DNA from 4 places in the Variovorax sp. GW821-FHT10B04 genome. Region 1 is predicted to be linked to each of the others. Evidence: predicted binding sites of a transcription regulator. Region 1 holds the regulator's gene; each other region holds the start of a gene.
What was found. Region 1 encodes LexA, which represses DNA repair genes until DNA is damaged. Its sites were predicted from a motif close to ACTGTATNNNNATACAGT; they were not measured.
Positions count from the first base shown of each region.

Region 1 (4,728 bases):
GATGCCCACGGTGCGCGTCGCGTCCAGCCTTTCGACTGCGGCCACGGTCGTCACGTCGAAGCCCAGCGGTGCCACGAGGATCAATGCTTGCGAGGACGGCGCGGCACCGCTTTCCAGCTGTCCGCCGAGCGCATGAATCAACTTCAGGAGTTCAGGCCGGCGTGCCGCGCGGGGCGACACCCACACCGGTGGCATCGTGTCGATCGTCGGCGCAGGCGCCTCGGGTGCGACCTGCTGCACGCCATCGACATAGCGATAGAAGCCCTCGTTGGTCTTGCGCCCGAGTGCGCCGGCGGCGAGCCGCTGCGCCGTGATCACGCTCGGCCGGAAGCGTGGCTCGTCGTAGTACTGGCGATAGATCGACTCCATCACCGGATGCGACACGTCCAGCGCCGTCAGATCCATCAACTCGAAGGGGCCGAGGCGAAAGCCGGCCTGGTCCTTCAGGATGCGGTCGATGGTTGCAAAGTCGGCCACGCCTTCACCGACGATGCGCAGTGCTTCGGTGCCAAAGCCGCGCCCGGCGTGGTTGACGATGAAGCCAGGTGTGTCTTGCGCCTGCACGGCGCTGTGGCCCATTTGGCGCGCATAGCCCGCCAACAGCTTGCATACCTCCGTGTCGGTCTTGAAGCCGGCAACCACCTCGACCACCTTCATCAGCGGAACGGGATTGAAGAAATGGAAGCCTGCCATGCGCTGCGGATGCTTCAGTCCTGCGGCTATCGCGGTGACGGACAGCGAAGATGTATTCGTCGCCAACGTCGCCGACGGGGCGACCACCGCCTCCAATTCTCGAAAGAGCTTGCGCTTGACTTCGAGGTCTTCGATCACCGCTTCGATGACGAGATCGCAGCCGCTCAAGTCCTCGAGTGATTGCGCCGGCCGGATCCGCGCCACCAGCGCGTCGCGCTGCGCCGCATCGAACTTGCCTTTTTCATGCAGCTTCTGCCACTGCGCGGCGAGCGCCTCGCGTGCTTTTTCGGCAGCGCCGGCAAAGCTGTCAAGCAGCAGGACCTCGCTGCCGGCCTGTGCGGCGATCTGTGCGATGCCCCGGCCCATGGCGCCGGCGCCGATCACGGCAATTCTCGGGTAGTTCACAGTCATTGGATGAATATCGCTAGATGGGGATGGATGCCAAAGCCGAGCGCCGATTCTCCGCGCGTCGCGCGCAGCGCCGGTCCTCGTTTGTACTGCCAGCGTGCTGGCAATCGTGCAAGTGCAGTATCAGCGGCGCACCTGCAGTGCGCCGGGGTTCACGATGTTGCTCGGATTGCCCTTGATGAAGTTCACGACGTTGTCGAATGCAAGGCCGAAGTACATCTCGTAGCTTTCCTGCTCGACATAGCCGATGTGCGGCGTGCAGATGCAGTTCTCGAGGCGCAGCAGGGCATGGCCCTGCAGCGGCGGCTCGCTCTCGAACACGTCGATCGCCGCCATGCCGGGACGGCCGCGGTTCAGGCCGGCGAGCAAGGCGTCCGGTTCCACCAACTCGGCACGCGACGTGTTGACGAACAGCGATGTGGGTTTCATGCGCGAGAGGTCGTCCAGCGTGAGCACGCCGCGCGTGTCGTCATTCAGTCTCAGATGAATGGTCAGCACGTCGGCCATCGCGAAAAAATCCTCGCGGCTCGGCGCGACCTGAAAGCCATCGGAGCGCGCGCGGTTGCAGCTCTCTTCACGTCCCCAGATCACGACCTGCATGCCGAACGCCTGGCCGTAACGGGCCACCAACTGGCCGATGCGGCCGTAGCCCCAGATGCACAGCGTCTTTCCTTTCAGCACCGAACCGAGGCCAAAGTTGGGTGGCATGGATGCGGACTTCAGTCCGGACTGCTGCCAGGCGCCGTGCTTGAGATTGCTGATGTACTGAGGCAGACGGCGCATCGCCGCCATGATCAGGGCCCAGGTGAGCTCGGCCGGTGCCAGCGGCGAACCGCTGCCTTCAGCCACGGCGACGCCACGTTCGGTGCAGGCGTTGACATCCACGTGACTGCCGACGCGGCCTGTCTGGGAGATCAGTTTGAGGCGCGGGAGCTTCTCGATGAGTTGCCGCGAGATCTGGCTGCGCTCGCGGATGAGCACGATCACGTCGGCGTCTTTCAGCCGTACCGATAACTGACCGATGCCCTTGACGGTGTTCGTATAGACCTTGGCTGAATAAGCGTCTAGCCGGGCGGCGCAGCGCAACTTGCGCACTGCGTCCTGATAGTCATCGAGGATCACAATATTCATGGCTCGCCATTGTGCCTCCCGGCATCGGCTCGCCATGTCAGCAGGCATCCTGCAGATACCCGCTTTTTGCGGTGCGGCGCATTGATCTGCCGCTACGCGCGGGGCAATCAGTGCAGGCGGTAGTTCCTGTCGTGCAACGAGACAGCACCCGACGCTTCCAGCGCCGCGAGTCGATCGAGCTCGGCGCAGACATCCGACATGCGACCCGAAATCACCACGCGGCCTGCATGCGATTCGTTGGCGTGCCTATCGACGACGCGCACCACGCGCAGAGGCCGCGCAGGCTTGGTCGCGACGCTGGACGCCAGGCCACTCGGTGGATTGCCAACGGCCGGACGTACCGACACATAACGCAGACCGGCACCACCGATGTCATGGTCGCGACGCGTAGCCATCCAGCGGCTGGCCAGCGATTGCAGTGGCATCAACAGATCAACGAAAGCAAGAAGGGCGATTCCCATGTGAACTCCAGAAGGTAGAGGTTGAACACAGGCAGGATTGCGATCCGAAGGCTGCGACAGGGTGATGGCCATCGCCATACGCCCGCCACCTCTCGCAGCCGATTTCGACGGCACTACATCAACATCGTGTTCCGGATCAGTCCGACGGCGAGGCCTTCGATCTCGAAGGGCTCACCAGGCTGAACCACGATGGTCGGGTAGTCCGGGTTCTCTGCATGCAGCTCGACGACGTCCTTGGTGCGCTTGAGCCGCTTGACGGTGACCTCTTCGCCGAGCCGTGCGACGACGATCTGGCCATTGCGTGCCTCCTTCGTGGCCTGCACCGCCAGCAGGTCGCCGTCCATGATGCCGGCGTCGCGCATCGACATGCCGCGCACCTTGAGCAGGTAGTCGGGCTGATGCTGGAACAGCGTGCTTTCGACGTAATAGGTCTGGTCCACGTGTTCCTGGGCGAGGATCGGTGACCCTGCCGCCACGCGGCCGACAAGCGGCAACGCGAGCTGCGCCATGCCGGGAAGCGATAGCGAGAACTGGTTGTTTCGTGATTCATTGAGCGAACGCAGCGCATCGCCTTTCAAGCGGATGCCACGCGAAGTGCCGCTGAGCAGATCGATGGCACCTTTGCGGGCCAGCGCCTGGAGATGTTCTTCCGCTGCGTTGGCAGACTTGAAGCCGAGCTCATTGGCGATCTCCGCACGCGTGGGTGGCGCGCCAGTGCGAGCGATGGTGCTGCGAATCAGATCGAGGATCTGCTGCTGGCGAGAGGTAAGCTTTGCGGTGAACTGCATGGGACGCTCCTTGCGGTACTGTTTGAATATCCAGTATCTGTATTTTTAACCAGCTCTCGGAACTTTGCAAGCAATGGTGAACAAACTTGTCCCAGCGGCACATCGAATCATCGTGTTGGGCACCGGCGGCACGATCGCCGGCCGCGCCGAAGCCAAGGGCGACAACATCGGCTACACCGCTGCGCAGGTCGGCGTGGACGATTTGCTGAGTGGTATCGCGTTGCCGCGCGGCACCACGGCGGACGCCGAACAGATTGCGCAGGTCGACAGCAAGGACATGGATATGGCGACCTGGCAGCGACTCGCGCAGCGCTGCGCGTACTGGCTGGCCCAGGCCGATGTGATGGGCGTCGTGATCACTCACGGGACGGACACGCTCGAAGAGACCGCACTGTTTCTTCACCTCGCGCTCGGCCCGCAGAAGCCGGTGGTCATCACATGCGCGATGCGACCAGCGAGCGCATTGGCTCCCGACGGCCCGCAGAACGTGCGTGACGCCATGGCCGTTGCATCCACGCCGGGCGCGCGGGGTGTCGTGGTCGTATGCGCGGGCGTGGTGCATTCGGCGCTCGACGTGCAGAAGGTCCACACGTACCGCCTCGATGCATTCAGTTCGGGCGATTCAGGTCCGCTCGGCTACGTCGAGGAGGGCATGGTCCGTCAGCTTCGCCAATGGCCCGCCGAAGGCGCTTCGTCCGGGGCTCTTTCAGCTGTCGCGCGAGACCCGTCTCATTGGCCGCGCGTAGAAATTCTGATGAGCCATGCGGGCGCTGGCGCTGGGCTTGTCGATGCGTTGATCGCCGAGCGCAACGGCGGCAAGCCGGGTGCTGCGCGCGGGCTCGTACTCGCCGCGACTGGAAACGGAACGCTGCACCATGCCCTGGAGGACGCCGCGATTCGGGCGCAGTCCGCCGGCATGGCGGTCGTGCGTGCGACACGCTGCATGCAAGGCCACATCCTGCCGAAATCAGGCGACGTCTTGCGCGATGCAGGCGCGCTCACGCCAGCCAAGGCGCGTGTCGCATTGATGCTCGAATTGATGGAAGAAGCGGCGCAGGAACCCGAAACGGCGGCCGCCTCGAACGGTTGAGTCCTGCTGCGGCAGCTTCAGTTGCTCAGTGCAGCCAGCGCGCGCTGGGTGATCTCATCGACAGAGCCCACGCCGCTGATGGCGCGGTACTTGGGCGCGGCTTCCGGCTCGGCCTTGGCCCAGTTCGCGTAATAGTCCACCAGCGGACGGGTCTGCT
Region 1 is NZ_JBWKNQ010000017.1:119,923-124,650, reverse strand. Features, by position in the region: gene AC07PZ_RS29695 (3-hydroxyacyl-CoA dehydrogenase) at 1-1,104, opposite strand, end outside; gene AC07PZ_RS29690 (D-2-hydroxyacid dehydrogenase family protein) at 1,225-2,232, opposite strand; gene AC07PZ_RS29685 (hypothetical protein) at 2,340-2,765, opposite strand; gene lexA (transcriptional repressor LexA) at 2,807-3,481, opposite strand; gene AC07PZ_RS29675 (asparaginase) at 3,555-4,571, shown strand; gene adk (adenylate kinase) at 4,589-4,728, opposite strand, start outside.

Region 2 (4,728 bases), on a different contig from region 1:
GAGCGCCAGGGCAAGCTGACGCAGATGTCCTATCGCGAGGCGCCGGCCGAGATCTTCGAGGACCGCGACGAGGCCGCGCTGTGGGCGCGCCGCGCCTGGGAAGCCGCCCTGCGTTCGGGTCATCCGCCGAAATCCGCCAGGCCGCACCGGCCGGCTGCGAAGAAGAAATCCACGGCCAGCAAGACGCCAGCCCGGCGCACCAGCGGACGCAAGCCATGAACACACGACCACCACCGTTGCCGACCAAGGAAGAGATCGCGCTGCTCGAGGTCTTCGACGGCCTCGGCCTGCGGGACATCGACGTGGTGTCGACATCGCAGCAGGCCGCCGCGGCGCTCGATGCCATCGGCCGCCTCGACACGGTGGGTTTCGACACCGAATCGAAACCGACCTTCCTGAAGAACGAGGTGTCGAGCGGACCGCACACGGTGCAGTTCGCGTCGCTCCAGCGTGCCTGGGTGTTCCAGCTGCACGACGCCGATTGCCGCGCCGCCGCGGCGAGCCTGCTCGCATCGAGCGCGCTGACCAAGATCGGCTTCGGCCTGGCCGGCGATCGCACGCAGATCCGGCACACGCTCGGCGTGGAGCCGCAGGCGGTGGTCGATCTCGACACGGTCTTCAAGCGTCGCGGCTACCGCAATTCGGTCGGCGTGAAGACGGCGGTGGCGCTGGTGTTCAACCGCCGCTTCGTGAAGTCGCGCAAGCAGACGACGTCGAACTGGGCGCAACGGAATCTCTCCGACGGCCAGGTGAGCTACGCGGCCAACGACGCCTATGCCGCGATGTGCGTGGCCGATGCGCTCGGGCTGGACGCGGCGACGCTCACGCCGATGCCACTGTCGAGCTGAACGCGGCGTTGGCGGCAATCCCTAGAACAGGCTGCCCTGCCCCACGGCACCCGGCGGCCGGAACGCCGTCATGTCGAGCGTGAAGCGCTGGCGGTTGAAGCCGATGCGCTGTGTCGCCTTCTCGAAGCGCTGGCGGATCAGGTCGGCCCAGAGCCCGCTGCCCTTCATGCGGGTCGCGAAGTCGGCGTCGTAGTCCTTGCCGCCACGCATCTCGCGGATGCGCGCCATGATGCGGTCGGCGCGCTGCGGGTAGTGCAGCTCGAGCCACTCCTTGAACAGCGGCGCCACTTCCCAGGGCAGCCGGATCACCGTGTAGAAGGCGTTGCGCGCGCCGGCTTCCCAGGCGGCTTCGAGCACGTGTTCCATGTCCTCGGTGACGAACGGGATCTGCGGCGCCACGCTGACGCCCACCGGCACGCCGGCTTCGGCCAGGGTGCGGATGGTCCGCAGCCGACGGTGCGGCGCGGCGGCGCGTGGCTCCAGCTTGCGGGCCAGCGCGGCATCGAGCGTGGTCATCGTCACGTACACCGCGGCCAGATGCTCGGCCGCCATCGGTGCGATCAGGTCGAGGTCGAGCTCGACTGCGCTGGACTTGGTCACGAGCCCGAAGGGATGGCGCGCTTCGCGCAGCACCTCGATCACGGATCGGGTGAGCCGCAACTCGCGCTCGATCGGCTGGTAGCAGTCGGTCGCGGTGCCGATGGCGAGCTGTGCCGGCCGGTAGTTCCTGCGTCCGATCTCGGTGCGCAGCACCTCGGCGACGTTGCGCTTGGCGATCAGCTTGGTCTCGAAGTCGAGCCCCGGCGACAGGTTCAGGTAGCTGTGGGTCGGCCGCGCGAAACAGTAGATGCAGCCATGTTCGCAGCCGCGGTACGGGTTGAGCGACTGTTCGAAGTAGATGTCGGGCGACTCGTTGCCGCTGATGGCGGACTTCACGTCCTCGAAGCGCACTTCCGTCTGCAGCGGTGCCAGCGGCTCCGAAGCGCCTTCCTCCAGCGTGCCCCAGCCGTCGTCGAAGGCATTGCGCTGGTCGCGTTCGAAGCGATGGGCGATCCGGCTGGCGGCGCCGCGGCCCTTGAGGGCGTGCAGGGGGATGAATGCGTCGGCCATGATTGAACTGTATTTTTATACAGTATCCCGCAGGCCATGGCATTTTGCAAAGCGGGATTTAGCGCGGCGCGCCGTGACGATTTCTTCCTACATCCAGGAACCTCCGGATTGAGTGACCCTGCGGACTCGCCGCTGTGCACCGACGGGCTCCTGCGCTTCAGCAGTTCACCTTTGTCCGCACGCGGCGCATCCATCTTTCAACTACTTCGTCAGGGACAACTCGATGAACAAAGCTTTCGCCGTTCTGATCGCCGGCACGTTCGCCGCCGCAGGCGCCGCATACGCCCAATCCAACCCGCCAGGCGCACCGGTGCCGCCGAACACCCCCGGCATCGCGACCGGCAAGGCCGAACGCGCAGGCGAGGCCAGGAAGGACATGAAGCCGGCCGGCAAGGTTCGTGCGCCGGGTGGCGACGAGCCGAAGACGCCCGAAGGCGGCGCCATCGGCACCGACCGCGCTGCGGTGGCCGGCGAGGCGCGCGCCGAAACGCGTGACGAGCGCCGTCCCGGGAAGCCGCGGACCACCCAAGGCCCCACGCCGAAGTAACTCGGCTCTGCAAACAGGCGGCGCGATCTATGCGTCGTTCCGCAAGCAGCAATGACAACGCCGCCGGTCCGGACGCCACAGTCCGGACCGGCGGCGTTCCGCATTGTCAGAACTCCGCGTCGAGTTCGTCGATCTCGTCGGGCTCCTGCCGTGCGGCCTCGACCCACTCCTGCATCGCGGGCAGTTCCATGATGCGTTTGCAGTACGCCGCGCACTCCTTGTCGAGGCTCACGTCGTAGCTCAGGAATCGCGTCACCACAGGCGCATACATCGCGTCGGCGATGCAGGGTTGCTTGCCGAACAGGAACGGGCCGCCATAGGTCTTCAGGCACTCGTGCCAGATCGCGATCACGCGATCGATGTCGGCCTGCGCGCGCGACCAGATCTTGAAGTTGGCGAAGTGGGCCTTGATGTTCATCGGCAGCGCGCCGCGCATCGCACTGAAGCCCGAATGCATTTCGCCGCTGATCGCGCGGCAATGCGCACGGGCCTTGGCGTCCGACGGCAACAGGCCCGCCTTCGGCTTGATCTCGTTGAGGTATTCGCCGATCGCGAGCGTGTCCCATACCTTGAGCCCGCCGTTCTCCAACGAGGGCACGAGCATCGACGACGACAGCAGCAGCATCTCGGCCTTCATCGCCGGATCGTCCGGCGGGATCACCTTCTCGGTGAAGTCCAGCCCGGCCAGCTTGCACATGAGCCAGCCACGCAGCGCCCACGCGCCGTAGTTCTTGCTGCTGATGGTGAGGACGGCTTTGGCCATGTGCGTGTGCTCCTTGGGTACCCGATCGTGGTGCGGCAGTGCAAGGCCCATGCCACGCGCGCCGGGACGGTGCGCCCGGGCGACAGCGGCACCGCCCCTTGGCCCGCAACTTGCCTGTGATCCGGCATGCTGTACCGGGCCTACCAAAACCAATCGGACCTGTTCTCGCCCCTGCGGCTCGCTGCGCAGCACATGAGCGAATTCATGTGGGTGAACGACCAACCCCACAGTGCCACGCGCAAGATGGCAGCGGCCTTCGAGGTCTTCTCGCGGATGCGGTTGACCCACAGCCGTCCGGCCTACGGCATCGACAAGGTCATGTCCGAAGGCCAGGAAGTCGCGGTGACCGAAGAGGTCACGATGACGGCGCCGTTCGGCACGCTGCTGCACTTCCGCAAGGACACCAAGTCCGTGCATCCGCCCGTTCTGCTGGCTGCACCACTGTCGGGCCATTTCGCGACGCTGCTGCGCGAAACCGTGCGCACGCTGCTGCGCGACCACGACGTGTACCTGACCGACTGGCACAACGCACGCGACGTGCCGCTGTCCAAGGGCGCCTTCGGCCTGGACGACTACACGCTGCAGCTCATCCAGTTCCTCGAGAAGATCGGTCCCGGCGTGCACATGGTCGCGGTCTGCCAGCCCTGCGTCGCCGCGCTCGCCGCGACGGCGCTGATGGCCGAGGACGACAGCCCCTCCACGCCGCGCAGCCTGACGCTGATGGCCGGCCCGGTCGACTGCCGCATCAACCCGACGGGCGTGAACACGCTCGCAACCAGCAAGCCGATCGACTGGTTCCGCAAGAATCTGATCAGCCATGTGCCATGGCCGCACGCCGGCATGATGCGGCGCGTGTACCCGGGCTTCCTGCAGCTGACCGCGTTCATGAGCATGAACCCGGAACGGCACAAGGAACAGTTCAAGAAGATGTACGAGCACCTCGCAGCCGGCGATACCGAGAAGGCCGACCCGATCCGCACCTTCTACGACGAATACCTGGCCGTCAACGACCTGCCCGCCGAGTTCTACCTGGAGACGGTGGAGAAGGTCTTCCAGACCTACGAGCTGCCGCGCGGCGAGCTCATGGTCGGCACACGCAAGGTGAATCCGGCCGCCATCCGCCGCACCGCGCTGCTGACGGTCGAAGGCGAGCGTGACGACATCTGCGCCGTCGGGCAGACCGTGGCGGCGCAGGACCTCTGCCCGAACATCCGCCCGTACCTGAAGAGCCACCACCTGCAGGCGGGCGTCGGGCACTACGGCGTGTTCAGCGGCAGCAAGTGGAACGCGCAGATCTACCCGCGCGTGCGCGAAACGATCCACGCGGCAGCCGAGCTGCACTGAAGGCGATGCGCCGGCCGGGCGCGCGCCATGCGGCGGTCACGGTGATCGCGGCCGCCTCGCGCGCGGGCTCCGGGCAGCCTCGACCGCAGTCATAGCCAATGTCCGACACGCCAAAG
Region 2 is NZ_JBWKNQ010000003.1:370,512-375,239, forward strand. Features, by position in the region: gene AC07PZ_RS09955 (TfoX/Sxy family protein) at 1-219, shown strand, start outside; gene AC07PZ_RS09960 (3'-5' exonuclease) at 216-848, shown strand; gene AC07PZ_RS09965 (PA0069 family radical SAM protein) at 870-1,958, opposite strand; gene AC07PZ_RS09970 (cell envelope biogenesis protein TolA) at 2,182-2,505, shown strand; gene AC07PZ_RS09975 (glutathione S-transferase) at 2,612-3,268, opposite strand; gene AC07PZ_RS09980 (polyhydroxyalkanoate depolymerase) at 3,395-4,612, shown strand.
Region 2: AC07PZ_RS09965 (PA0069 family radical SAM protein) is a predicted target of LexA. The motif match lies at 1,965-1,982, and genes of this name have one in related genera.

Region 3 (4,728 bases), on a different contig from region 1:
AGCCGTCAGCTTCCTGGCGGGCGACGACGCCCGCTTCATCACCGGCCAGACGCTGCTGATCGACGGCGGCCGCTGGATGCTCTGACTCGCCCTGGAGAACAACGATGGACCTGATGAACCACAGCGCGCGCGAACTGGCTGCGCTGATCCGCCGCAAGGAAGTCTCGCCGGTCGAGGCCGTGCAGTCCGCGCTCGACCGCATCGAGGCACGCCGCGAACTCAATGCCTTCATCACCGTGACGGCGGAGCAGGCGCTCGATGCAGCGCGCGTCGCCGAGGCGCAGGTGGTGGCCGGCGCCGACCTGCCGCCGCTGCATGGCCTGCCGTATTCGGTGAAGGACCTGACCGCGACGGCCGGCGTGCGCACCACGATGGGCTCGGCGATCTACGAGAACTTCGTGCCGAAGGAAGACGCCGTTGCGGTGGCGCGCGCCAAGGCGGCCGGCGCGATCCTGATCGGCAAGACCACGACGCCGGAGTTCGGCCACAAGCCGGTGCCGACCGCGCCGATCTTCGGTCGCACGCTGAACCCGGTCGATGCGCGCTTCATTCCCGGGGCCTCGAGCTGCGGTGCAGCCGTGGCGGTGGCGGCCGGCCAGGGCTCGCTCGCGCTGGGCACCGATGGCGGCGGCTCGATCCGCATACCGGCTTCGTGCTGCGGCATCGTCGGCCTCAAGCCCACGCTGGGCGTGGTGCCGCATCTGCAGGCGCCCGACCTGTTCTCCGCGAACTCCTTCACCGGCCCGATGGCGCGCGACGTGGCCGACACCGCGCTGCTGTTCGACGCGATCAAGGGCTTCCACCCGCGCGATCCGTACGGGCTCGCGGGGCCGATGTCGCTGCGTGCGGCGCCGGCCTCGCTGCGCGGGTTGAAGGTCGCGTGGCTGCCGACCGCGGGCAATCCGGTCGACCCCGAGGTGGCCGCGATCACCACCGCCGCGGTCGACGCGATGGCGCGCGAAGGCGCGATCGTCGAGACGGTGCAGCTCGACTTCGTCTCGCTCGAGAAGCATTTCCTCGTCGTGCTGCAGACCTTGCTCGCGGCCCGCATCGGCGACAACCTGGAGCGCTTCGGCGACCGGCTCGATCCGACGCTGGCCGAGCTGGTGCGCAAGGGCCGCGCGCATGGCGCGGTCGCGCTGCACGAGGCGACGTTCGCCAAGACACGCTGCTTCGGTGAACTGCAGGCGCTGTTCGAGCGCTTCGACGTGCTGGTGTCGCCGACCGTGTCGGCACCACCGCTGCCGGTCGACATGGACGTCAGCGGCGAGATCGAGATCGCGGGCCAGCCGGCCGGCACGGTGCGCCGCGCCTGGTATCCGTACACCTACCCGATGAACCTCACCGGACATCCGGCGCTGTCGATGCCCTGCGGCCGCAGCGCGCTGGGCCTGCCGATCGGCCTGCAGCTGGCCGGCCGCTGGTACGACGACAGCTACCTGCTCGGCATCGCTGCGCTGGTCGAGCCGCTGGTCGGCTGAGCGTGGGCTGAATCAGCTCGCGTAGGCTTCCAGGCCGAGCATCACCACCGTCGCGACTTCGCTGCCGACGCTGGCGCGGAATTCGGCCTCGGCTTGCGTCACGGCCTGGTGAAAGGCGTCGAGCCAGGCCAGCCCGTCGGCCGTGAAGCGCACGCGGCGCGCCCGCGCATCCAGCGGGTCGGGCTCGCGCGTGACGAGGTTCCAGGCCTCGCACTGGTCGACCAGCGTGCCCATCGCCTGCTTGGTCATGCCCGCGCGCTCCGCCAGCTCGGTCAGCCGCGATCCGCCGCGCGCCAGGTGGCGCGTGATGTGGATGTGCGCCGCGCTGATCTGCGCGCGCGCCGCCAGGTTCGACAGCGCCAGCGGCACGCCGGGGTCATGCGCCATCAGCGCCAGCACGCGCTCGTCGAAGCGGCGCATCGCATGCCCGAGCAGACGGCCCAGATGGGTCTGGCGCCAGTCGTCGGAGTCGGTCTGAGGGATGAGATCGGCCATCTTCAAATGGTAAATCAAACTGACCAAATAATGGGTTTACTTCAAAGTACCCGTCGCTACACTACTGTTCAAGCATCCAGCCTGTGCTTATGCGCAGCAGGGATGAGGTCACAACAACCCGTTGATATTCAAGGAGTTTTCTCATGGACGCACTCGTCAAGGGCAGCAGCATCTCGGTCGCCGGCAGCGAAAAGGCCAAGGCCCTGCAGGCTGCACTGGCCCAGATCGAAAAGCAATTCGGCAAGGGCACGATCATGCGTCTGGGAGAAGGCGAAGCGCTGGAGGACATCCAGGTGGTGTCGACCGGCTCGCTGGGCCTTGACATTGCACTCGGCGTCGGCGGCCTGCCGCGCGGCCGGGTGATCGAGATCTACGGCCCGGAATCGTCGGGCAAGACGACCCTCACGCTGCAGGTCATTGCCGAGATGCAGCGCCAGGCCGGCACCTGCGCTTTCGTCGATGCCGAACACGCGCTCGACGTGCAGTACGCGCAGAAGCTCGGCGTCAACCTGTCCGACCTGCTGATCAGCCAGCCCGACACCGGTGAGCAGGCGCTCGAAATCGTCGATTCGCTGGTGCGTTCCGGCGCAGTCGACCTGATCGTGGTCGACTCGGTGGCCGCGCTCACGCCCAAGGCCGAAATCGAAGGCGAAATGGGCGACTCCCTGCCCGGCCTGCAGGCCCGCCTGATGAGCCAGGCGCTGCGCAAGCTGACCGCCACGATCAAGAAGACCAACTGCATGGTCATCTTCATCAACCAGATCCGCATGAAGATCGGCGTGATGTTCGGCTCGCCCGAAACCACCACCGGCGGCAACGCGCTGAAGTTCTACGCCTCGGTGCGCCTGGACATCCGTCGCATCGGCACCATCAAGAAAGGCGACGAGGCGATCGGCAACGAGACCAAGGTCAAGGTCGTCAAGAACAAGGTCAGCCCGCCGTTCAAGACGGCCGAGTTCGACATCCTGTTCGGCGAGGGCATCAGCCGCGAGGGCGAGATCATCGACATGGGCGTGACCGCGAAGATCGTCGACAAGTCGGGCGCCTGGTATGCCTACAACGGCGAGAAGATCGGCCAGGGCCGCGACAACGCACGCGAGTTCCTGCGCGAGAACCCCGAGCTGTCGCGCGAGATCGAGAACAAGGTGCGCGAATCGCTGGGCATCCCGCTGCTGGCGGCCAATGCGGGTTCCGAAGAAGCCAAGGCCGAAGCCGACGCCAAGGCGAAGGCAGAGGCCAAGGCGGCCAAGCAGGCCGCCAAGGAATAAATGGGTTTTGCCGCACCGTCGCTCAAGGGCCGCGCGCTGCGGCTGCTGAGCCAGCGCGAGCATTCGCGCAGCGAGCTCGAACGCAAGCTCGCGAAGTACGAAGAAGAGCCCGGCACGCTCGCAGCCGCCCTCGACGAGCTGGCCGCCAAGGACTTCATCAGTGAAGTTCGGGTGGTGCAGTCGGTGGTGCACCAGCGCGCGCCGCGGATGGGCGCCGCGCGTGTGCGGCAGGAGCTGCAGAAGAAGGGCATTGCGCCGCAGGCGATCAGTGAAGCGGTCGCCGCGTTGCGCGACACCGAACTGCCGCGTGCGCGCGAGGTCTGGGCTCGCCGCTTCGGCGCGCTGCCGGCCGATCAGACCGAGCGCGCCAGGCAGGCGCGCTTCCTGATCGCACGTGGTTTCGGCAGCGAAGTCGTCAGACGGGTTTTGTCGGACAAGGGCTTCGGCGAAGACAACTGAGCAGGTGTGCCGCGACAATCGGCGCCCGCACCGCTTTTCGGTGCGTGTGTCGACCGCCATCTCTTGAAACGCCGCCTCCCATGATCGTCCGGAATCGCCCCTCCGGGCTGAAGATCTTCCTTCTCTGGCGCGGTTCGATCCTGCCGCGCATCGGGCCCGCGCTGCTGCTGAACGTGGTGATCGCGGTGCTCGTGACGCTGGCGCATGGCAGCCTCGGCGCGCTCAAGATCCCGATCGGCACCGTGCCTTTCTCGCTGATCGGGTTGCCGCTCGCGATCTTTCTGGGGTTTCGCAACAGCGCCGCCTACGACCGCTTCTGGGAAGCACGCAAGCTCTGGGGCGAAGTGATCCTGCGGGCGCGCGGCCTGGCGCGTCAATGCCAGAGCCTGATCGACGGCGATGGCCCTGCCGACCATCGGCGTCATGGCCTGGACGACCTGCGCGTGCGCATGACGCTGCGCGCCGCCGCCTTCGCCCATGCGCTGCGCCACCAGCTGCGCAACACCGATCCGCAGTCCGATACGCAACCCTACCTGCGCGAGGCCGAATCGACGGCGATGCGGGGGTTTTCCAACAAGCCGCATTTCCTGCTGCTGCGCATGGGTGCCGACCTGCAGGAAGCGGTGAAGGCAGGGCGCATCGAGCCCTGCCTCGCGGCCAACGTCGACGGCACGCTGTCCGCGCTGGGCGGCGCGGCGGCCGCCTGCGAGCGCATCCGCGGCACGCCGATCCCGTTTGCTTACACGCTGCTGCTGCACCGCACGGCCTACCTGTACTGCTACCTGCTGCCCTTCGGGCTGGTCGACTCGATCGGCTTCATGACGCCCTTCGTCGTGCTGATCATTGCCTACACCTTCTTCGGGCTGGACGCGCTCGGCGACGAGATCGAGGAGCCGTTCGGCCTGGAGCCGAACGACCTGCCGCTCGAGGCGCTGTGCCGCGCGCTCGAGATCGACCTGCGCGAGTCGGTCGGCGACGTGGCGCCCCCGCCGCTGCAGCCGGTCGACTACTGCCTGCGCTGAGCC
Region 3 is NZ_JBWKNQ010000002.1:400,041-404,768, forward strand. Features, by position in the region: gene AC07PZ_RS06955 (SDR family NAD(P)-dependent oxidoreductase) at 1-85, shown strand, start outside; gene AC07PZ_RS06960 (amidase) at 105-1,481, shown strand; gene AC07PZ_RS06965 (MarR family winged helix-turn-helix transcriptional regulator) at 1,494-1,976, opposite strand; gene recA (recombinase RecA) at 2,120-3,244, shown strand; gene recX (recombination regulator RecX) at 3,245-3,703, shown strand; gene AC07PZ_RS06980 (bestrophin family protein) at 3,784-4,725, shown strand.
Region 3: recA (recombinase RecA) is a predicted target of LexA. The motif match lies at 2,040-2,057, and genes of this name have one in related genera.

Region 4 (4,728 bases), on a different contig from region 1:
GGGGACGTTGTAGAGCACCACGGGCAGGTCGCCGACGGCCTCGGCGATCGCCTTGAAATGCAGGTACTGGCCTTCCTGCGTCGGCTTGTTGTAGTAGGGCACGACCTGCAATTGCGAATCGGCGCCCACGCCCTTCGCGAACTTGGCGAGTTCGATCGCTTCCTTGGTGGAATTGGCGCCACAGCCGGCCATCACGGGCACGCGCCCCGCCGCCTGTTCCACCGAGACGCGGATGATCTCGCAGTGCTCTTCGACGTCGACCGTCGGCGATTCGCCGGTGGTTCCCACCACGCCGAGGCAATCCGTGCCTTCGGCGATGTGCCAATCGATCAGCCGGCGCAGGGCTGGATAGTCGACGCTGCCATCCTCATGCATGGGGGTGGCGAGCGCAACGATGCTGCCTTTCAGTTGCTCCAAGGGACTCTCTTTGCGGTTAGCCGAAAAGCAGCCATTCTACTGACTGGACAAGTCACGATTCCAGACGGTGGCGGGCGCCGGGTCCGGCCTCGCGCACGGCGGCGATCCGCTGCACGAAGCGCGGCGGCGTCTCCAGGTAGCCGTCTTCGTAGCCGATGACGTGCAGTCCGGCGCAGGCAGCCAGCAATTCGCCCGGCTGGAGAAGGAAATCCGGACGCGACGGCTTGCCGACCGTCTCGTTGCCCGCGGCGAAGGTCTCGTACAGCAGCACGCCGCCCGATGCGAGCGCCGCGACGATGTCTGGCAGCCTCGCTCGCCAGAGGTAGTTGGTCACCACCACGAGGTCGAACGGCTCGCTGGCAAAGGGCCAGGGCCCGTTCTCGATGTCGGCGAGCACCGTCCGTCCGAACGCCGCGGCGCTGCGCAACGCCTCTTCGGCGCGGTCAACACCGGTCACGGGATGGCCGCGCTCGGCCAGCCAGCGCATGTGCCGCCCCGAGCCGCAGGCGACGTCGAGTGCCGAGCCGCCTGGGCGCGCCAGGTGCGACCACCGCACCACCCAGGGCGATGGGGCCAATGCCATGTGCGTGGTCGGTGGGGTGTTCAGAAGCATGACCACATCTGGTCGATCAGCGTGACGAGGAAGGACGGGCGGGTGTACAGCGCGAACACGCCCGCGAGCACGGCCGCGGCAAGCAAGCCGCCGGCCGTGCGAATGAGAAGGGGACGCGCATCGCGGTGCATCAGCGTTCCATCACGCCGGCCGAGGCGCCATCCGCACGATCGCGCTCTCCTTGACCGGCAGGTTGATCAGCGCGGCGAACACGCCCAGTGCGATCGCGATGTACCAGACGATGTCGTAGCTGCCCGTGCGGTCGTACAGCACGCCGCCGAGCCAGACGCCCAGGAACGAGCCCACCTGGTGCCCGAGGAACACGAAGCCGCTGAGCATCGACAGATGCGCCACGCCGAAGATCTGTGCCACCAGCGCGTTGGTCGCCGGCACCGTCGACAGCCAGAGGAAGCCGATCACCGCGGCGAACACATACACGGTCAGCGGTGAGATCGGCAGCGTGATGAAGAGGGCGATCGCGATCGCACGGCTGAGGTAGATCGCGGCAAGGATCTTTCGCTTGGCCAGCCGCTGCCCGAGCGAGCCCACGAGATAGGTGCCGAAGATGTTGAACAGGCCGATCAGCGCCAGCGCGTAGCTCGCGACTTGCGGCGACAGGCCCTTGTCGCGCAGGTAGCTGGGCATGTGCACGCCGATGAACGCGAGCTGGAAGCCGCAGACGAAATAACCCGCCACCAGGAGGCAGAAGCTCGGGTAGTTGAAGGCCTCCATCATGGCCTGGGTCATGGATTGCTCGCGCGATACGCCTGCGGTGGCCCGCCTGGGCTCGCGCAGCCCGAAGGCCAGCGGCACGATGAGCAGCGCCACGACCGCCAGGATCAGCAGCGCGTTGTGCCAGCCGAACTGCATGATCAGCTGTCCCTCGACCGGCACCATCAGGAACTGTCCGAACGAGCCGGCCGCTGCCGCGACGCCCATCGCCCATGAACGCCGCTCCGCCGGCAACTGCCGGCCGATCACTCCGTAGATCACTGCATAGGTGGTGCCGGCCTGCGCCGCGCCGATCAGCACCCCGGCGGTCAACGCGAACAGCACCGGTGTCGGCGACAGTGCCATGCCGACCAATCCGAGCGCGTAGCAGGCGGCGCCGATCAGCAGCACGCGGAACGCGCCCAGCTTGTCGGCCAGCATGCCCGCGAAGACACCCATCACGCCCCACGACAGGTTCTGGATCGCGATCGCGAACGAAAAGGTCTGGCGCGACCAGCCCTGTTCCTGCGTGATCGGCTGCAGCCAGAGACCGAAACCGTGGCGAATGCCCATGGACAGCGTCACGATCAGCGCGCCGCAGAGCAGCACCTGTCGCATCGAAAGAGGAGCGGGAGAAGTCATCCTTTGACTTTAGCCAATGCGCCGGCCCGCCAACGCGGGGAAATCCAGTGCATTGTTGCTATTGGCGGCGGATGTTGATGCGTCGTCGGCATCAATGAGCGGCCAGGATATTGGCCCGCCGCATGCTTGCAACCTTCCGCGCTGTATACGTATCCAGTTGTTCTCTTCTTCCTCACTACAATCCGCGCCCATGGCGACTCCTCCCAAGATATCTTCCACTCCGCCCGCTTACTCGGAAGGCTCGATCCGGGTGCTCAAGGGCCTCGAGCCCGTCAAGCAGCGGCCGGGCATGTACACCCGAACCGACAACCCCCTGCACATCATTCAAGAGGTGCTGGACAACGCCGCCGACGAGGCGCTCGCCGGTCACGGCAAGAAGATCAAGGTCGTCCTTCATGCGGACGGCTCGGTCAGCGTCGAGGACGACGGCCGCGGCATTCCCTTCGGCCTGCATCCTGAAGAAAAGGCGCCCGTCGTCGAACTCGTCTTCACCCGGCTGCACGCGGGCGGCAAGTTCGACAAGGGCTCGGGCGGTGCCTACAGCTTCTCGGGCGGCCTGCACGGCGTGGGCGTGAGCGTGACCAACGCGCTGTCCACGCGGCTCGAAGTCACCTCCTACCGCGAAGGCTCGGTGGCGCATCTGGCGTTCTCGGGCGGCGACGTGATCGAGGCGCTGAAGATCCGTCGGCAGGAAAGCGCAGCAGGCGCCGCCGACGGCGCGCGCGACCGCAAGCAGGGCACCACGGTGCGGGCCTGGCCCGATGCCAAGTACTTCGAATCGAGCACGCTGCCGCTGAACGAACTGACGCACCTGCTGCGCAGCAAGGCCGTGCTGATGCCGGGCGTGACCGTGACGCTCGTCAACGAGAAGACCAAGGACACGCAGCAGTGGCTCTACAAGGGCGGCCTGCGCGACTACCTGATGCAGACGCTGCACGGCGAGCCCGTGATCCCGCTGTTCGAGGGCGCCGGCCATGCCGACCGGAACGCCGACAACTTCGCCGAAGGCGAGGGCGCCGACTGGTGCGTGGCCTTCACCGAAGACGGCCAGCCGGTGCGCGAGAGCTACGTCAACCTGATTCCGACCAGCGCCGGCGGCACGCACGAGAGCGGCCTGCGCGACGGGCTGTTCAACGCCGTCAAGAGCTTCATCGAGCTCCATTCACTGCTGCCCAAGGGCGTGAAGCTGCTGCCCGAAGACGTGTTCGCCCGCGCGTCCTACGTGCTGAGCGCCAAGGTGCTCGATCCGCAGTTCCAGGGCCAGATCAAGGAGCGCCTGAACTCGCGCGACGCGGTGCGGCTGGTGTCGAGCTTCGTGCGCCCGGCGCTTGAACTCTGGCTCAACCAGCACGTCGACTACGGCAGGAAGCTGGCCGAACTCGCGATCAAGGCGGCCCAGACCCGCCAGAAGGCCGGCCAGAAGGTCGAGAAGCGCAAGGGCTCCGGCGTGGCCGTGCTGCCCGGCAAGCTGACCGATTGCGAGAGCAAGGACATCAGCCACAACGAGGTCTTCCTGGTCGAGGGCGACTCGGCCGGCGGCAGCGCCAAGATGGGCCGCGACAAGGAGTCGCAGGCCGTTCTGCCGTTGCGCGGCAAGGTGCTCAACACCTGGGAGGTCGAGCGCGACCGGCTCTTCGCCAACACCGAAATCCACGACATCTCGGTCGCCATCGGCGTCGATCCGCATGGCCCGAACGACACGCCCGACATGAGCGGCCTGCGCTACGGCAAGGTCTGCATCCTCAGCGATGCGGACGTCGACGGCTCGCACATTCAGGTGCTTCTGCTCACATTGTTTTTCCGGCATTTTCCGAAGCTGATCGACGCCGGCCACGTGTACGTCGCCAAGCCGCCGCTGTACCGCGTCGACGCGCCGGCACGCGGCAAGAAGCCCGCCTCGAAGGTCTATGCGCTGGACGAGGGCGAACTTGTCGCCACGCTCGACAAGCTGCGCAAGGACGGCGTCAAGGAAGGCGCCTGGAGCATCAGCCGCTTCAAGGGCCTGGGCGAAATGAGCGCGGAACAACTCTGGGAAACGACGCTCAATCCGGATACGCGCCGCCTGCTGCAGATCGGCCTGGGCCGCCTGGCCTTCGGCGAAACCGAGGGCGAGATCACCAAGCTGATGGGCAAGGGGGAAGCGGCTGCGCGGCGCGAGCTCATGGAGATCCGCGCCGACGACATCGAAGTGGACGTCTGAGTCCAGCCGCCACCTGACCTGAGACGCCAGACCCGAACATGCCGATGCTGCGCCATCTTCGACCCGTGCTCGCGAGCCTGTTGCTGCTCGCGGCGCAGTCGTGGGCGCATGCGGCCGACATCTTCGGCTACGTCGATGCGCAAGG
Region 4 is NZ_JBWKNQ010000013.1:173,534-178,261, reverse strand. Features, by position in the region: gene dapA (4-hydroxy-tetrahydrodipicolinate synthase) at 1-417, opposite strand, end outside; gene AC07PZ_RS26490 (class I SAM-dependent methyltransferase) at 470-1,030, opposite strand; gene AC07PZ_RS26485 (hypothetical protein) at 1,021-1,161, opposite strand; gene AC07PZ_RS26480 (MFS transporter) at 1,172-2,383, opposite strand; gene AC07PZ_RS26475 (DNA topoisomerase IV subunit B) at 2,574-4,583, shown strand; gene AC07PZ_RS26470 (lytic transglycosylase domain-containing protein) at 4,622-4,728, shown strand, end outside.
Region 4: AC07PZ_RS26475 (DNA topoisomerase IV subunit B) is a predicted target of LexA. The motif match lies at 2,524-2,541, and genes of this name have one in related genera.